DNA from 4 places in the Ruegeria sp. AF5 genome. Region 2 is predicted to be linked to each of the others. Evidence: riboswitches for the same ligand, from Rfam matches in the RefSeq annotation. Region 2 holds a riboswitch; each other region holds the start of a gene.
The links. Region 2 has a riboswitch for cobalamin ahead of ACR0DS_RS19540 (DUF4198 domain-containing protein). Riboswitches for the same ligand answer to the same signal wherever they lie in the genome.
Positions count from the first base shown of each region.

Region 1: it holds a riboswitch for cobalamin, as region 2 does, so the genes downstream of both, ACR0DS_RS03805 (DUF1636 family protein) here and ACR0DS_RS19540 (DUF4198 domain-containing protein) in region 2, are expected to answer to the same signal.
Region 3: it holds a riboswitch for cobalamin, as region 2 does, so the genes downstream of both, ACR0DS_RS02620 (ABC transporter substrate-binding protein) here and ACR0DS_RS19540 (DUF4198 domain-containing protein) in region 2, are expected to answer to the same signal.
Region 4: it holds a riboswitch for cobalamin, as region 2 does, so the genes downstream of both, ACR0DS_RS18265 (hypothetical protein) here and ACR0DS_RS19540 (DUF4198 domain-containing protein) in region 2, are expected to answer to the same signal.

Region 1 covers NZ_JBQFYZ010000002.1:65,423-69,631, reverse strand. The annotation lists gene ACR0DS_RS03820 (protein-L-isoaspartate O-methyltransferase family protein) at 1-67, opposite strand, end outside; tRNA gene ACR0DS_RS03815 (tRNA-Cys) at 292-365, shown strand; gene ACR0DS_RS03810 (NAD(P)-dependent oxidoreductase) at 544-1,539, opposite strand; cobalamin riboswitch at 1,642-1,846, shown strand; gene ACR0DS_RS03805 (DUF1636 family protein) at 1,941-2,315, shown strand; gene cobW (cobalamin biosynthesis protein CobW) at 2,320-3,375, shown strand; gene cobN (cobaltochelatase subunit CobN) at 3,379-4,209, shown strand, end outside.
Region 2 covers NZ_JBQFYZ010000026.1:14,094-18,302, reverse strand. The annotation lists gene ACR0DS_RS19545 (ROK family transcriptional regulator) at 72-1,262, shown strand; cobalamin riboswitch at 1,383-1,581, shown strand; gene ACR0DS_RS19540 (DUF4198 domain-containing protein) at 1,714-2,499, shown strand; gene cbiM (cobalt transporter CbiM) at 2,506-3,117, shown strand; gene ACR0DS_RS19530 (cobalt ABC transporter permease) at 3,114-3,677, shown strand; gene cbiQ (cobalt ECF transporter T component CbiQ) at 3,677-4,209, shown strand, end outside.
Region 3 covers NZ_JBQFYZ010000001.1:528,741-532,949, forward strand. The annotation lists gene ACR0DS_RS02610 (AAA family ATPase) at 1-477, shown strand, start outside; gene ACR0DS_RS02615 (hypothetical protein) at 494-1,510, shown strand; cobalamin riboswitch at 2,243-2,435, shown strand; gene ACR0DS_RS02620 (ABC transporter substrate-binding protein) at 2,589-3,593, shown strand; gene ACR0DS_RS02625 (FecCD family ABC transporter permease) at 3,608-4,209, shown strand, end outside.
Region 4 covers NZ_JBQFYZ010000020.1:9,053-13,261, forward strand. The annotation lists gene ACR0DS_RS18255 (DNA polymerase III subunit gamma/tau) at 1-637, opposite strand, end outside; gene ACR0DS_RS18260 (protein-tyrosine phosphatase family protein) at 810-1,322, shown strand; gene ACR0DS_RS18265 (hypothetical protein) at 1,314-1,721, opposite strand; cobalamin riboswitch at 1,812-2,030, opposite strand; gene ACR0DS_RS18270 (alpha/beta hydrolase family protein) at 2,164-3,021, shown strand; gene rsgA (ribosome small subunit-dependent GTPase A) at 3,057-4,085, opposite strand.

The DNA of each region.
Region 1 (4,209 bases), on a different contig from region 2:
TGGTGACGTCAGAGGGGCGGATCTGTGTATCAACCATTGTGCGGCGCCGGGCTGCGAAGTCAGTCATTGGATATCTCGTCTCATTCCCAAAGATGTCGGGCTTGTGCCATATCCTGAACCTTCCAGCAACGCCCCTGTTGCCGCAACCTGAATCTTGATCACCTCCTTGGGCGTGGACGTCGGCAAATTTCGATCTTGCCGGCAATTTCGCGCGCAATCCACTGGACGCCCCAGAGGAAAGCTGTTAAAAACCCAGTCACACCACGGCAAGTATTTGATTTTACTTGAAAAGGCGAGTTGGCGGAGTGGTGACGCAGCGGATTGCAAATCCGTGTACACCGGTTCGATTCCGGTACTCGCCTCCAGCTACATCCAAATCGCTGACTTGGCCCCGCAGTACGCGCGTGTGACGCTTGGTATTTTCAGACGTTCATGGCCCGCGATTCTGTCGAACTGCGGGCCAGATATGGCGTGTTTTTTCGGAACACCTGCCTACCCCTGCTCGTTCACGGGGCGCGATGTAGTCTGGTGTTTGCCTTACCCTCAGGCGCGCCCTTGTGGCACAACCTCGTATCCCGGCTCTTCCGGCTCATCGTCCGTCATTTCGGCTGGAAAGCCCGGGGCGGTGATATCCAGGCCGGTTGCCTCTTCCAGCCGTTTGATAATATTTGGTGAAAGCTCGCGTTCGCCATATCGTGCGATACCATCGTTAAAGATGTTGATCATCACCGGGTTGATTTCCAGTGGCACCCCGGCGCGGTCGGCGACCTCCTGAAACAAACCGATATCCTTCTTCACCAGATCCATGGTGAAGGAAATATCGCGCGACCCGTTCAGGATGACCTGGCTTTCGGTTTCGTGCACGAAGGACGTGCCGGACGAGATTTTGATCGCCTCATAGGTCGTGTTCAGATCCATCCCCGCAGCCTTTGCCGTAACCAGTGCTTCGGCGCAGGTGATCAGGTTGGCGGTGGCAAGATAGTTGGTCATCACTTTCAGCACCGAGGCCGAGCCCAGCTCGCCGGTGTGCAAAACCCGGCGGCCCATTGTCGTCAGGAACGGCAGAATTCGTTCAAACGTTTCCCGGTCACAGCCCGCAAAGATCGAGATATTGCCCGTCGCGGCACGGTGGCACCCGCCAGAAACCGGGCAATCCACTGCTGCACCGCCGCGCGATATGACTTCGGCACCCAGGCGTTTGACTTCGGCTTCGTCTGTGGTCGACATCTCCATCCAGATCTTGCCGGGGCCCACTTCGGGCAACATCTCCTTCATGACTGCGTCCGATGCTGCCGGAGACGGCAGACAGGTGATCACCGCATCGCAATCGCGCATCAGCTGGGCGGGCCCTTCTGCCGCCTTTGCGCCTTTGGCGACAAATTCGGCCACCAGTTCTGCGTTCAGGTCATGAACAGTCAGGTCAATGCCATTGCGCAAAAGGGATCCCGAAAGCTTGCCGCCAACGTTACCCAGACCGATAAATCCCACTTTCATATGACGCATCTCCAAGTTCGTCGTTTTCCCGTCATGCGACCACATACCGAACACGCACTTCATGCCGCCGAACGACGCCTACAGGTCGCTTTTTTCACCTTGGCTTATTTGTTGCGCGCGAACCGCTTGACAAGCGGGTCGGCGGTGCCGCATGTCCCGGACGTTGGTGTCGGCAACAGCCGATGAAAAGGGAATGCGTCAACGGTTCATCCGCCAAACGCAGCCGCCCCCGCGACCGTGACCGGAGAGGATGCCCAATGCCACTGGCCTGTGCCGGGAAGGCGGGACATCCGACAGAGCGACCGCTCTGGCATCCGCAAGCCGGGAGACCTGCCAACACCCGAAGTTGAAACCGGGCGGGGTGTTCCGGTGTCGGGTCCATGTGCAGACGTGGTGCCCGCATGAAACCCCGTCCCCCGCGAAGAGGATTTGGGGGGATGAGAGACATGACCGAGACCGCACCGGTAGAACTACTGGTCTGCACGACTTGCCGCCGGGGTCTGCCCGTCGAGGATGACGCTGAGCGTCCCGGCACATTGTTACACAAGGCCTTGGAACAGGCTGCCCTGCCAGACGGTATTACTCTGAAACCGGTCGAATGCCTTTCGAACTGCGATCAGGGCTGTTCCATCGTTCTTCGGGGCGGGCCGGATCGCTGGACCTTTGTTTACGAGAACCTGAACGAAATCGATCACGTCGATGCCATCATCGATGGTGTGACCAAGTATCTGGCCACAGACGATGGTCTGGTGAAGTGGCGCGACCGTCCTGAACATTTCCGCAAAAACTGCGCCTCGCGCATTCCCCCGATTGGAGGCTGAGATCATGTCGAACCTAGAAAAACTTCCCGTCACCGTGATCACCGGCTTTCTGGGCTCGGGCAAAACCACGCTGGTGCGCCATCTGATGCAGAACCCGCAGGGAAAGCGTCTTGCGATTGTTGTTAACGAGTTTGGCGATGTGGGTGTTGATGGCGACATTCTGAAATCCTGCGCGATACCGGATTGCCCTGCGGAAAACATCATGGAACTGGCAAACGGCTGCATCTGCTGCACCGTGGCCGATGACTTCATCCCGACCATCGAGGCGCTGATGGCGCTGGAACCGCGCCCGGATCACATTTTGATCGAAACATCCGGCCTTGCACTGCCCAAACCGCTGCTGAAAGCATTTGATTGGCCTGATATCCGTTCGAAAATCACCGTTGATGGCGTGATTGCGCTGGCCGATGCCGAGGCCGTGGCCGCCGGTCGCTTTGCTCCGAACGTTGAAGCGGTGGATGCCCAACGGCTGGCTGATGACTCGATCGATCACGAAACACCCTTGTCCGAGGTGTTCGAAGATCAAATCTCGTGCGCGGATATCATCCTGCTGACCAAGCCCGATCTAGCAGGTCCCGAAGGTGTCGCGAAAGCCAAACAGATCATCGCCGCCGAGGCACCGCGGCCGCTTCCCGTTGTCGAGGTCGCCGAGGGTGTCGTCGACGTACGTGTCGTGCTTGGCCTTGAGGCTGCCGTCGAAGATGACATGGACGCGCGCCCGTCACATCACGATGGCCATCACGATCATGAGCATGACGATTTCGAGAGCATCATCGTCGAGTTGCCGGAACAGACCGACCCTGCGGAACTGGTAGCCAGAATCGAACGTCTTGCGACTGAGCTGAATATCCTGCGCGTCAAAGGCTATGCCGCCGTCGCTGGCAAACCGATGCGCCTGCTGGTTCAGGCTGTCGGCGCGCGGGTTCGTCACCAATACGACCGCCCGTGGGAGCCCGGTGAAGAGCGCCGCTCGCGCCTGGTCGTGATTGCCGAGCATGACGACATCAAAGAAGCCGAAATCCGTGATATCCTCGTGGGTGTGACCGAGGTTGCCGAGTAAGTCATGCACGTCGTCTTTCGCGAAAGCCACGGGCTCGAGGAAACCGAGACCCCAACCGATCTGGGCCAAAGCCCGGGTGATCTGGTTGTGCTGTCCTTTTCCGACAGTGACCTGGGCGCTTTCGCGGCGGGCTGGCATCGCGGCGGCGGGCCTGAGGGGCGGATGCCCACGATGCGGCTAGCCAATCTTGCGGCGCTGAAGCACCCTCTGTCCGTCGATACCTATGTCGAACAGACACTTGAGGGCGCAAAGGGCATCCTGATCCGTCTGATAGGTGGCGTGCCCTATTGGTCTTACGGGCTGCAACAGGTTCTGGCACTGGCGCAAGCCAAAGGCATCGCGTTAGCCGTTTTACCGGCGGATGGGCGTGAAGACACTCGGTTGGATGAGTATTCGACCCTGCCCCTCTCGACCCTGAGGCGGCTGGCACATCTGTGTGACACCGGCGGCGAAGTCGCCGCGCAGGCCGCATTGGCCCAGATGGCCTTGGCAGCAGGGCTTTATGCCGGGCCAGTGATGGGCGCGAAAACCCTGCCCGAATGCGGTGCGTGGTGTCCAGATCAGGGTGTCGTCCCGGTGGGTTCCGCATTCCAGAGCGATACGAAACGCATCCTTGTCACCTTTTATCGCGCGTATCTGACATCCGCAGACACCGCCCCGGTCGCGGCCCTGATCCGCAGCCTGCGCGCCCGCGGGCTTCAGGCGGTGGGTCTGTTTGCCCCGTCGCTCAAGACCCCAGCCGCTGCCGACTGGCTCAGGGAACAGGTCGTCGCCTTGCGACCGTCGGCGATCATCAACGCCACTTCATTCTCGGGCAAGGGCGCGTCCGGCACG
Region 2 (4,209 bases):
ACTCTTATTTATTATTGACAGAAAGGAAGGGTTTCAACATTGTCGTCATGAAGGGGATGGCCGTGTCTGCAATGAACTCTTTGGACAATACCACTGGCGTACGCGAGCCAGATATGCGCGGCACCAACCAAAGTGGAATGCGGGCCCGAAATGAACGGCTTGTCCTGTCACTGGTCCGGCGCCATCAGGCCCTCGCAAAATCTGAAATCGCGCGGATGACCGGGCTGTCGGCGCAGACGGTCTCGGTCATCATGCGCCAGTTGGAAACCGATGGGCTGCTTCTGCGGGGCGAACCGATCCGGGGAAAAGTCGGACAGCCCTCGGTTCCCATGCGCCTGAACCCGGATGGCGCTTATTTCTTTGGGCTCAAAGTCGGGCGGCGCAGTACCGAACTGGTGCTGACGGATTTCCTTGGCAACGTCAGGCACCGCGAACGGCGGACCTATGATTTTCCGACGCCCGAGGCGACATTGAGCTTTTCCACAGAAAGCCTCGACAAAGTGATGGCGTCAATGTCGCACGAGGCGCGCAGCAGAATCGCGGGCCTTGGGATTGCCATGCCGTTCTACCTTTGGGACTGGGCACAAACATTGCAGGTTCCTCAGGAAAAAATGGATCCGTGGCGTGACGCGGACCTGAAAGGCGCGTTGGCCGCTAGCTATGACGTGCCGGTTTTCCTGCAAAACGACGCAACGGCCGCCTGCGGTGCCGAGCTGGTGTTTGGCCCGGCGGAAGGCCCACGAGATTTCCTGTATTTCTATGTCGGCTTCTTCATCGGGGGCGGGGTGGTTCTGAACGGCTCCATCTTTTCAGGGCGGGGAAATGCCGGTGCGCTTGGCCCATTGCCTGTGCCGGACGAAGTGGGCGGAGTGAAACCGTTGATAGATGTCGCCAGTCTTTATGTGCTGGAGCGTGCGGTTGGTGGAAATGCCGCAACAGCCGGTTCAATCTGGGAAACGACACTGCATTGGGACGTACCGGAAACCCACCTTGAGAATTGGCTGAACCAGGCGGCGCACGGAATCGCCCATGCCATCGTCTCTTCTTGCAGCCTGATCGATTTCGAATGTGTCAAGATTGATGGCTGGATGCCTGCTGATATCAAGGCGCGGCTGGTGGAAAGGGTTGAGCTCAAACTATCCCATATGAACCTGACCGGGCTTGAACGGCCCTTGGTGCTGGCGGGGACGGCAGGCCCGGATGCCCGCTCATTGGGGGCGGCCAGTTTGCCATTGTCGGAAAGATACCTGCTCGAAGGGTAGGTTCATCCCTGAAAACCCCGACCTTTATCCAAAGCGGATCCGCCGGAAAAAGGGCATCGCCCGCTAAACTTTTTGACAGCCAGCGCAATTGATCGTTGACGGATGCCGAAGAAGTCTGGCAAGCCGCTCGGCATGTCCGGTTCCGGGGCGTGCTCTGGAATCAATAGGGAATGCGGTGCGGGCTTTGGCCCAATTCCGCAACTGCACCCGCAACTGTAAGCGGCGAGCAGGGCTGAAGTGCCACTGGTGTTAATCCGGGAAGGCCAGCCCAACGCTTTGACCCGCAAGTCAGGATACCTGCCGGACATGTGCCTTTGACAAGGGCACTCCTAATCGGCGACGGGATGTGCGTCGGAGCAGGATGCTTGAAAAAGCAGCTTAGCTTGGACGTCCCCGCAGTCAAAACGCATCTCGTACCGGGGTTGGTGCGATGGGACAAGGACGACTATTGATGACCAAGCTGCTTTCCGCAGCCGCTGTGGCGATGGCGCTTCCAGCGATGGCAAATGCGCATTTCCTGCTGGAATACACCGCTGACACCATGATCGACGCACCGGGGAATGTTCCGGTCAAGCTGATCTTTTGGCATCCGTTCTCGAACGGGCATGTCATGGATCTGGACAAGCCGCAGGAATTCTACGTGATCCACAACGGTCAGAAAACCGATCTGCTGGATACCTTGGAACCCGTACGTTTCACCGGCGGCGAAAACGAAGGCGCGGCATTCAAGGGTTATGTTCCCGTCAAACGGTCGGGCGACTATGTGTTGGTGACTGTTCCCCAGCCCTATTATGAGGAATCCGAGGATATCTATATCCAGCAGATCGCCAAGGCATTCCTGAACCGCAATGAACTGCCGACCGACTGGATGAACCCGGTGGGCTTGCCGGTTGAGATCATCCCGCTCAACAAACCAACCAACATCATCGCGGGTTCGACGTTTACAGGTCGGGTTATGGCCGAAGGCCAACCGGTTGCGGGTGCCGAGATCGAGATCGAGTACATGGCCGCAGAACCGAACATGGAAAGCGCGGCCGCTTCCGCCCCGTCGGTCTCGCCGATGCCGGGTGGTGCATTGGTCGCAACTTCGGATGATAACGGGTATTTCACGTTTGGCGTTCCAAAAGCCGGATATTGGGGATTTGCCGCACTCGGCGCCGGTCCCGTGACCGAACACAATGGCAAAGAACTCAGTCAGGACGCTGTCATCTGGATCCGCGCCTGGGATTTGGAGTAACCGTAGATGCACATCGTTGACGGAGCCTTGTCCAACCCTGTCGTGATCGGCGGCGCAGTCGCTGCGGCGGGTGGGATTGCCATGGGCCTCAGGTCGCTGGATCTTGATCGCATCCCCACTGCGGGGGTGCTGTCTGCCAGCTTTTTCGTGGCATCGCTGATCCATGTGCCGATTGGCCCTTCGTCAGTGCATCTGATCCTCAACGGTATGGCCGGGCTTTTGTTGGGCTGGGCCGCATTCCCGGCCTTGTTCGTCGGGCTTTTGCTGCAGGCCGTCTTCTTTGGCTTTGGCGGGTTGACGGTATTGGGGATCAACACCCTGAACATCGCGTTGCCCGCGGTTTTGGCCGGGCTGATCTTTGGCCGCCTGATCGCCCATGGCTCACCTCTGCAAGGTGCGATATGGGGCGGGGTCGGCGGTGCCTTTGCCATCGCCGCCACAACCGGCATGGTTGCGTTTTCACTGGCCCTGTCCGGGGATGCATTCCTGCCAGCGGCCAAGCTTGTTTTCTTTGCACATATTCCTGTCATGGCGATCGAGGCGATCCTGACTGGGTTCGCGGTTTTGCTGGCGCGCAAGGTCAAGCCCGAGCTGTTTGTCAAACGAGCGGTCGCATGAGGTACCTGGCGATCATTCTGGTGCTGTGCTGCGCACCCGTACCTGCCTTGGCGCATAAGGTCATCGCCGGAGTGTTTGAATCCGGTGACGCCATCGAAGGCGAAATCGGCTTTTCCAACGGTGACATGGCAAGCGGGGCCGAGGTCATCGTCAACGGCCCGGACGGAGCCGAGCTGGGCCGTATCGTAACAGATGCAGATGGGTTTTTTATCTACACGCCAAACGCGCCGGTGGCCCATACTTTCTTTGCAAACCTTGGTGCCGGGCATGTGACCGAGGTCACCATGCCCGCTGCGGATGTCGCCCGGATCATGGGCGTTGAAGCGGAACCCGACACCGCGCCGACAAACGCACCTGCCCAGACAGCGGCGGTGCTCAGCGATGAACAACAACAGGTCATTGCCAGGGCCGTGCGGGATGAGCTGCGCCCGCTGCGTCGGGAAATCGCCGCCTACCGCGAACAAAATGACCTGCAAACTGTTCTGGGTGGGATCGGATATATCGTCGGTCTGTTTGGTCTGGGCTTTTACTTTGCGGCACGCCGCAAGCTGGCGGCCTGATGGCGCACGTTCTGGGGCAACAGGAAAGCACGCTGGTCAAAGCGGGCGCGCAGCGGCGCGGCGCGATCAACCCGCTTGATCCAAGGATGCGGATCGTCATGGCGGTTGTCTTCGCGGTGGTGACTGTCGCGGTGTCCTCGCTGACGGCGCTGTGCGCGGCTTTGGTGGTGTCCCTTTCGCTTCTTGCCGCGTCGCGTCTGCCCTGGCGGAAAACGTTGAAACGCATGGCCATGATGGATGGGTTCATCCTTTTCATGCTGGTGCTGTTGCCATTCTCCATGCCCGGCGACCCGATGTTCACGCTCTGGGGGTTTCCCGCAAGCTGGCAGGGTTTCTGGAAAGCGGTCGAGATCGCTCTGACGGCCAACGCGGTCATCCTGTCCCTTATGGTGCTGGTCGGCACGATGGAGCCGGTCACTCTTGGCCACGCCCTGCACCGCCTGCGCTGCCCCGAAAAGCTGGTTCACCTTCTGATGTTCACCATCCGCTATATCGAGGTTCTGCGGGAAGAATACCTGCGCCTGCGCGCGGC
Region 3 (4,209 bases), on a different contig from region 2:
GGATATGAGCTAAAGGTTAAAACTTCGACGGATGCTACCCATAGAGATTTAACAAATGTAGGCGTAGGGGTCAGTCAGGTACTGCCTGTGCTCATAACTGTATTACTTGCTAAGCCCGGAGCGGTCGTGCTCCTCGAACAACCCGAGCTCCATCTTCATCCAAGGGTTCAATCGTTACTTTGCGATTTTTTCCTAACGGCGTCGAAACAAGGCAAGCAATTGGTTGTGGAGACACATAGTGAACACATAATTGAACGCCTAAGACTACGCGTTGCTCAGGAAAACGATACTAACATTCTTGATGACGCCATTATTTACTTCTTTGGCGGCGAAGAGGAAGACGTTCGCAAGGTTGAATTGTCCGAGTATGGGGCCGTTCTGGATTGGCCAGAAGGTTTTTTTGATGAGTCGTCCAACCAGACCTCAGAAATTTTAGATGCTTCAATGAGAAAAAGAATCGCAAAAAAATCCAAGTAATACACGAGCAATAAAAATGCAAATTCAACTCAGCGCGGACCCATCACTTGTTTGGATTTCTGATTCGAAGGATCACCCTGATTTTACAAATGAAGTCCTACATAGGGTTATATCTTGGCTGAAATTGGCGAATCGAAATCATGTAAAAATGCACGTTGACCTGAATGCGACTATTAAGCTCTATGAAACTAGTTTGGTTCCTAGTGAAAATCACATTACGGAACTAGTTAACAAGGCCGGCTGTGAAGGTGTTGTCGTTCCACAGGAGCTTGCAAAGCTCATCAACGAGATTGTGATCGCGTCATGCGACTTGCCGACTCCGCCTGATAAAATTGCAGAATTTACAAACTTAGGGTTGGATTTGTCTGCGGCTATTCCGGATGGGTCCAAGCGAGATCTTTCAAAAGAGGCTTTCCTAAACTTCTGTCTTTCATGGGGGACCTCACAGGAAGATCTTTCATATGTTTTCCCCCGTGTCTCTCAAGAGATTGTGGCCACCAGTAATGAAATTCGTGTGGAAACGTTCGAGACAAGCGAGCCAAAAGTATTTGATGATTGTGATGTCGGCTTGGAAGTTTCGGTATATGGAATGGTATCAGGTTTTTATGCGTCGCTCGACCCTCGTAAGATCTGGAGCTCCGCTTCTAGCGAGCTGTTTCTTGAAGAGGCAATCAGATCACTTGCGTCCCAAAATAATATTAATCACACCGCGCTAAAGCCATTTTCATTTGGATCCTCATTTTTTGCAACAGCCAAGAAAAATGGCGGTATATCGGGTTCCATCAGCTCTGTGTTAATGAACAAAATTTATGCAATTGTCACTGGTAGTGACGGAGTCGCAATTTCAAGTTTTAGAGTGGAGGCGAAACAGTCCGCCCCAGTAAGAATTAGGCACTCAGATAAGGCTGAGGCGCGTCGAGTTCATCTTACACAATGCCACGAAGGCTATAGGCTGATGTTTTGGGAGCTGAATGATGGGTCTTTGGAGTTTGCCAATGTTGGTCCGAAATTCGAAGAAAAGATCTATCCTTAGAGTTTCAATACGGCGACAACCGTGGGCACTGCGAAAGCTGGTCGCGGCATTCAGTGCAGCTATTGGGGCCCAATTAGATCAGGTTGTTACGCATTGCAAAGCCACTTTTTCTCGGACATAGCTGCCGATGGTTCAGTTGCAACGAAAGCCCGCTTTGTCCGCATAGCTGACAAACACGATTTGCGGACACCCACTTAAAATGCCTACTCGTTCCGTTGCACGCGATCTACGCGCTCGCAAACAAGTACTTTCAGAACCGGCGAAGGTACATGGCTAGCATATCCTTAATTCAACCCCTTCACTTCAAGTGAATATTCTATAATTCGGGTCACATAAACTACCCTGACTGCACAGGCTCGGGGCAAATGCCCAAATTTGGGTAGGCGTGTCACATTCCCTTTCTTTTTTGCCAATCTCATCGTCAAATCTGTCCAATGTCACAAAAAATGACAAAACGAATCACATAACTTCATTGAAAATCAATATGTTGTGGTTTAACAAATTTTAGAAGTTGGACTATCTGATGTTTTGGTACCGTGTATCGTAGGTTCGAATCCTACCACCCCAGCCATGATTTTCCCTAATATCACACACTATGAATCTGGGTCCGGATTTTGGCGCGTTCTCAGCGGCTTTTCTGATATCAGCGCCATGTTGAGACGCGCAGGTGCATGCTCTTGCGAGAAAATAGGAAAGACCCCGGAGTTTTTTCTTGCCGCAGGGTAAGTGTTAAGGTACCCGCGTTTTACCGGTCCCGATGTGGCTAAGAGGGAATCCGAGGTGCCTTTTGGTGCCAACCGGAACTGCCCCCGCAACTGTAGGCGGCGAGCGCTGTCCATTTCCGTCACTGGGCCATTTTGGTCTGGGAAGACAGGACAGACAAAGACCCGTCAGTCAGGAGACCTGCCGGTATGAAACCGAAACACGCCGGGCGGGGTTGTCCGGGGAGGTTGCCGAAGAAACGCGCCGGGCGGTCTATTTTCTACCCTGCGCTCACGGCAGGCAGTAAAGCGCCTGTTGCTTCGGTAAATGCCCATTCACCCGTTCTCTGGTCATTGACACATGGAGATCGATTGTCATGTTTCTACGCACTGGCCTGTTTGGCCTTTCCTTGCTGGCTACCAGCGCTGCCGCCGAAGGAAACTTTCCCCTTTCTATCGAAAACTGCGGTCACTCGGTCACGTTTGACGCGCCAGTGACGTCGTCAGTCACGGTCGGCCAGGCCGCGACCGAGGTGCTTTATGCGCTGGGTCTGGGCGAGCAGGTTCTTGGAACTTCGGTCTGGTTCAACGAGGTGCTGCCTGAATATGCCGAGGTGAATGCCAAGGTAGAGCGTCTGGCGGACAATGATCCCAGCTTTGAAAGCGTTGTTGCCAAGCGGCCGGGACTGGTCGCAGCGCAATATGAATGGCATGTCGGACCCGAGGGCATCGTCGCCACGCGTGAGCAATTTCACGAACTGGGCATTCCAACGTACGTAATGCCTGCAGATTGCATCGGCAAAGACAATACGGTCGGCGGCGATGGCACCCGCCTGCAAGCGTTCTCGACCGATACGCTGTATCAGGGTATCGAAGAACTGGCGGCAGCCTTTGATGTATCCGAACGCGGCACGGACCTGGTTGCCGAGTACAAGGCCCGCGAAGCCGCAGCCGTCGCCAAGGCGCAAACCGTGAAGCTGGACGATGTGTCAGCCGTATTCTGGTTTTCCTCTCCCGAAATGGAAAGCGACCCGTTTGTGGCCGGACAGAAAGGCGCACCGGGATACATGATGAGTAAATTGGGTATCCGCAACGTCGTCGAGACGGATGAAGAATGGCCAACAGTGGGCTGGGAAACCATTGCCAAAGCCAATCCGACGGTGATTGTTATCGCCAAGATGGACCGCCGTCGCTTTGCTGCGGACGACTACCTGAAAAAGCTGGAGTTCCTGCGCACTGATCCGGTGACCAGCCAGATGGATGCGGTCAAAAATGACCGGATCGTCATTATGGATGCGCAGGCCATGGACGCCACCATCCGCGCAATCCCGGCGCTGGAGGATCTGGCCGAGAAGCTGGATACCATCGGAAACAACCTGTGAACGAGGTCGCCGCAATTTTACGGCAGGGTTTCAAGGCTGCGTGCCTTACCGTGCCATTGTTGATTGCGGCGGTTCTTGCGGGCGCGATGATCGGTGAAACCTCTCTGTCGCCCGATTTGGTTCTCTCCGTTCTGGCCAACAAGCTGGCCGGAGCGGACTTTCCTGTAGACCCAATTGATCAGGGTATTATCTGGAGCTACCGGATTCCTCGCGCTCTGGTCGCTGCGTCCTGCGGTGCCGGTCTGGCTGTCGCAGGGGTCGTGTTGCAGGCTTTGCTGCGCAACCCGTTGGCCGACCCTTACATTTTGGGCATTTCTGCCGGGGCCTCGACGGGTGCCGTGGCTGTAACCATCGCTGGTTTGGGTGGGGGGGCCTTGTCGCTGTCTTTTGGCGCGTTCAATGGCGCGCTTTTGGCTTTTGGTTTTGTCGCGTTGCTGGCCCGAGCCGCTGGCGCAGGGGGCGGACGGGCTGCGACGGCACAGATCGTCCTGGCGGGAATTGCCGGGTCTCAGTTGTTCAATGCGCTGACGGCCTTCATCATCGCCAAATCCGCCAATGCCGATCAGGCGCGCGGGATCATGTTCTGGCTGATGGGAAACCTCAGCGGCGTGCGCTG
Region 4 (4,209 bases), on a different contig from region 2:
CGTCGTCGGCAATCTGCGCGCTCTCGGCCCCGGCGATCTTGCGCAGCAGGCCGATCATGTCTTCGGGCTCGATCCGGCGCAGGTCAAAGCGCTGACACCGCGACAGAACCGTGACCGGCACTTTGCGAATCTCGGTGGTCGCGAAGATGAATTTCACATGTGCGGGCGGTTCCTCGAGCGTCTTGAGCAGCGCGTTGAATGCGCTGGTCGAGAGCATGTGAACCTCGTCGATGATGTAGATCTTGTAGCGTGCACTGGCGGCGCGATAGCGGACACTGTCGATGATCTCGCGGATATCGTTGACGCCGGTACGGCTGGCCGCATCCATTTCCATCACATCGACATGGCGACCTTCCATGATTGCGACGCAATGCTCGCACTGACCGCAAGGCTCGGTTGTCGGTCCTCCGGTTCCATCCGGTCCGATGCAGTTCATGCCTTTGGCGATGATCCGCGCCGTGGTGGTTTTTCCCGTTCCGCGAATGCCGGTCATGATAAAGGCCTGCGCAATCCGGTCGGCCTCGAAGGCGTTTTTTAGGGTGCGCACCATAGCATCTTGACCCACCAGGTCGGCAAAGGTTTCCGGGCGGTATTTGCGGGCGAGAACCTGATAGGCGGGGCTTGGCGTGTCTGTCATGTCTTCTCGCTCGGATTCGGTGCTTCGGCACAGCGTAGTGGCGGCGGCACTCCGCGTCCACTGTGGGGCGTGATGATTTTTTGTTTCAGAAACGGGCTGGTTTCCAACTAAACTGGTCCAGCGGATTTAATGACTCATTTCTTAAAGAGTACCTTGGGGGAGGACGCACTTCATGTCGCAGCTGGTCATTTTTGCTCTGCAGGTCGGAGGCGGAACGCTTGCCCTTACTTCAATGCCCGGGCGTGGCGGGGATTACGTCGGCGATCTGGATATGATTGCGGCTTGGAAACCGGGCCTTGTGATTTCAATGACGACGGATGTTGAAATGCTTCAGGATGGCGCGCAGCACTTTGGCAGCGACATCCAAAGCCGTGCCAGCCGGTGGGTTCACCTGCCGATCGAAGATTTTGGAGCACCGACGCAGGCGGTTCAGAAGGCCTGGCCAGAGGTCAGCGCCACGGCCCGACATGCGCTGTCGGGCGGTGGCCGGGTTCTTGTGCATTGCCGTGGGGGGTGCGGCAGATCCGGGATGATTGTTCTGCGACTGATGGTTGAATGCGGTGAACGCGCCAGCGACGCACTGGACCGCCTGCGGGCCGTGCGCCCCTGCGCTGTCGAAACCGATGCGCAGCTGGCCTGGGCGTCCCGGATCACCCCGGCACAGGTGGAAGTGGGATCAAGCTGACAGCTGCTGGGGTGCGTAGCCGGTTTTCCGGGGCCGGATCGTTGAAACCTCGATCATGGCGCAAGGCGGGTTCGCGACAATGCCCGAGGGCAGCGTGCTGAATGTAGGTCCGAAGATCAAATCGGCATAGGCATCAAGGTCCCGAATTGCCGTATCAGGGTGCGCCCCGCAGAAAATGCGAACGCTGTCGGATCGCGCTCGGATCGTTGCCATGCACCCTTCCGCGCAATGTGACAGCGCGCTGTTGCCTTCAAATTCGAAATCTTCGCTGGTGGCCGAAACCGCCTGCGCCATGGCTTCGGAAATCGAGCGGGCCAGTCGCGCCAAAGCCGGGCAGGTATTGCCCGTCCGCTGGCACACAGTTGCGCTGTATTCGTGTGACTTTGTCTTCCAGATCATCCTGCGCCCTCCGCGCGTGGTGGGCTGGATATTGGGGCAGGTGGGACAGCATCTCGCTGTCAGGACCTGCCCGGACACCCCGCCCGAGTTTCGGTTTCAGTTCCGATGGCAGGTCTCCTGACTTGCGGGTCATTGCTCTGCCGACCTTCCCAGCCCGTGGGCCAGTGGTATTTCGGCATTACTTACCGCTTACAGTTGCGGGGGCAGTCGCGGACTTGGTTGATATCTGTGTGACCAGACAAACCGCACCGTGTTCCCTTTTCATCCCGACCTCTTGTGGGGGCCGGAAACCATCACACAACCGCTAGCGCCTGATCGCGTTCCGAGTCAAGCCGATCTTTAGGCCGGACGTTTGGTCATGCTGGATGCGGTTTACCTTCCGGCCTAGTGTCGTCGGCATCGAAGGCAGGCAAACCGATTGTTTCAGCGAAAGCCGGGGATCATGTTGGATACGGAACAGACAGTGTTGATCGAAGATTTCCGCTTTCCGTCCGGGTCTGTGACCTTGTCGGCGCGGCTGTACCGGCCAGTGGGTGAGTCGGACACGGTTATCGTGCTGAACAGTGCCACGGGTGTGCCGCGTGACTATTATCAACACTTCGCGCGATGGCTGGCCACCGACCAGGGGATAGCTTGCCTGACCTATGACTATCGGGACTACGGGCTTTCTTTGGTCGGCCGCCTGAAAGACGCAACCGCGACAATGGCGGATTGGGCGTTGATCGACATGCCAGCGGCACGGGCCGAGATGCGCAGGCGGTTTCCAAAGGCGCAGCAGTGGACCATCGGCCATTCGGTCGGTGCGATGCTGGGGCCGGTGCAGCCGGATATCGACCAGATCGACCGAATGATCGGTGTGTGTTCGGGGCTGGTGACTTTGAAAGATCACCCATGGCCCTATCGGGGGTTGGCAGGGCTGTTCTGGTATGGCCATGCACCGCTGATGGTGCGGGCGCTTGGGTATCTGCCCGGCAAAGCAATCGGGTTTGGGTCGGACCTGCCCGCCTCGGTCTACTGGCAATGGCGCAAATGGTGTACAGCTCCTCTTAGCTACATTCCCGAGATCGGGCAGAATTTGCCTGATGCGCATTGGGGCAGTTCTGGAACACCTGTGGATCTGTTCACGTTCGAAGATGACCAGATGGCTCCGCCCGAGGCGGTTTGGCGCCTTGCTGATTTGTATGGCCCCGAGGCCAGACGCCACCTTCTGAAGCCTGCTGAATTCGGACTGCCGGAAATAGGCCATATCGGAGCATTTGCCCGTCGCAATGCAGCGGTCTGGCCGCGCCTGATCGCCTGATCAGACGCGACGCAGGTTTTCCTAACACCTTGCAGTTATGGCCGTTTGCGAAGCTTCTTGTCCTGCATGACACCGCGCACCATCTTGCCGAACGCCTTGTCCCGCGCCCGCGATTGGGCAACGGTTTCCGAGTTTCGCTGATCTTCGCGCCGCAGCTTGCGCCAACGGTCCAGCCGGGTCGGGTCAAGTACGCCTTCGCCGATTGCGTTCTGCACGGCACAGCCGGGCTCGGTCTCGTGCTGACAATCCGAAAAGCGGCAGCTTTGGCCAAGCTCCGTGATGTCCGAGAACACGTTGTCGATCCCGTCCTGAGCGTCCAGCAAACGTAATGCGCGCATTCCCGGCGCGTCGATCAGCCAGCCACCGTTACCCATCCTGTGCAACGCGCGCACCGTTGTCGTGTGTCTGCCCCGTGCGTCGTCTTCGCGAATTCCAGACGTGGCGAGGTTTTGATCCGTCATGGCGTTGCTGAGCGTCGTTTTACCTACGCCCGACGACCCGACCAGCGCGCCGGTCTGGCCTTTGGGGCACCACGCCAGAACCTTTTCGACATCTGCCGGGTCCAGCGCATTGACCGCCAGCACCGACAGAAAAGGGTCCAGAGATTGCACTTGTCCCGAGAAACTGCCGGGGTCATCCGACTGGTCAGCTTTCGTCAGGACAACGACCGGATAACATCCGGCCTGATGCGCCAGCGCCAGATAACGTTCCAGCCGGGGCAGGTTGAAATCGGCGTTGCACGAGCTGACGATGAACAACACATCGACATTAGCGGCAATCAGTTGTGTTGCGGCACCTGTACCGGCAGCCCTGCGTTGCAGCAGGCTGCGCCGGTCCAGAAGGTGGCGCACGCGGTATTCGGCGTCCGCAAGAACCCAATCCCCGACGGCATATGAACCGGTCGGATTATCCGGTGTCAGCAAAGGAATTTCACCATTCGGGCTCAGCCCGATCAGACGGTCCCGATGAACGGAGGCGACGCGAAAGGGCGTGTCGGAAGGAAAAGCCGCGTGTTGCGCGGCAAAGTGAGAGGACCATCCCAGGTCCGAAAGCGTATAAGACATTTATCTGCCTGTTTTCAGAAACAGCAATGCCAACGGATGGCAATCGCGCATCCGCAGGTCGTGTGTTCAGGCAGTCCGGTGATTCCGGTGAATCAGAACCAGTCTGCCCGAAGGGTTTTCACTA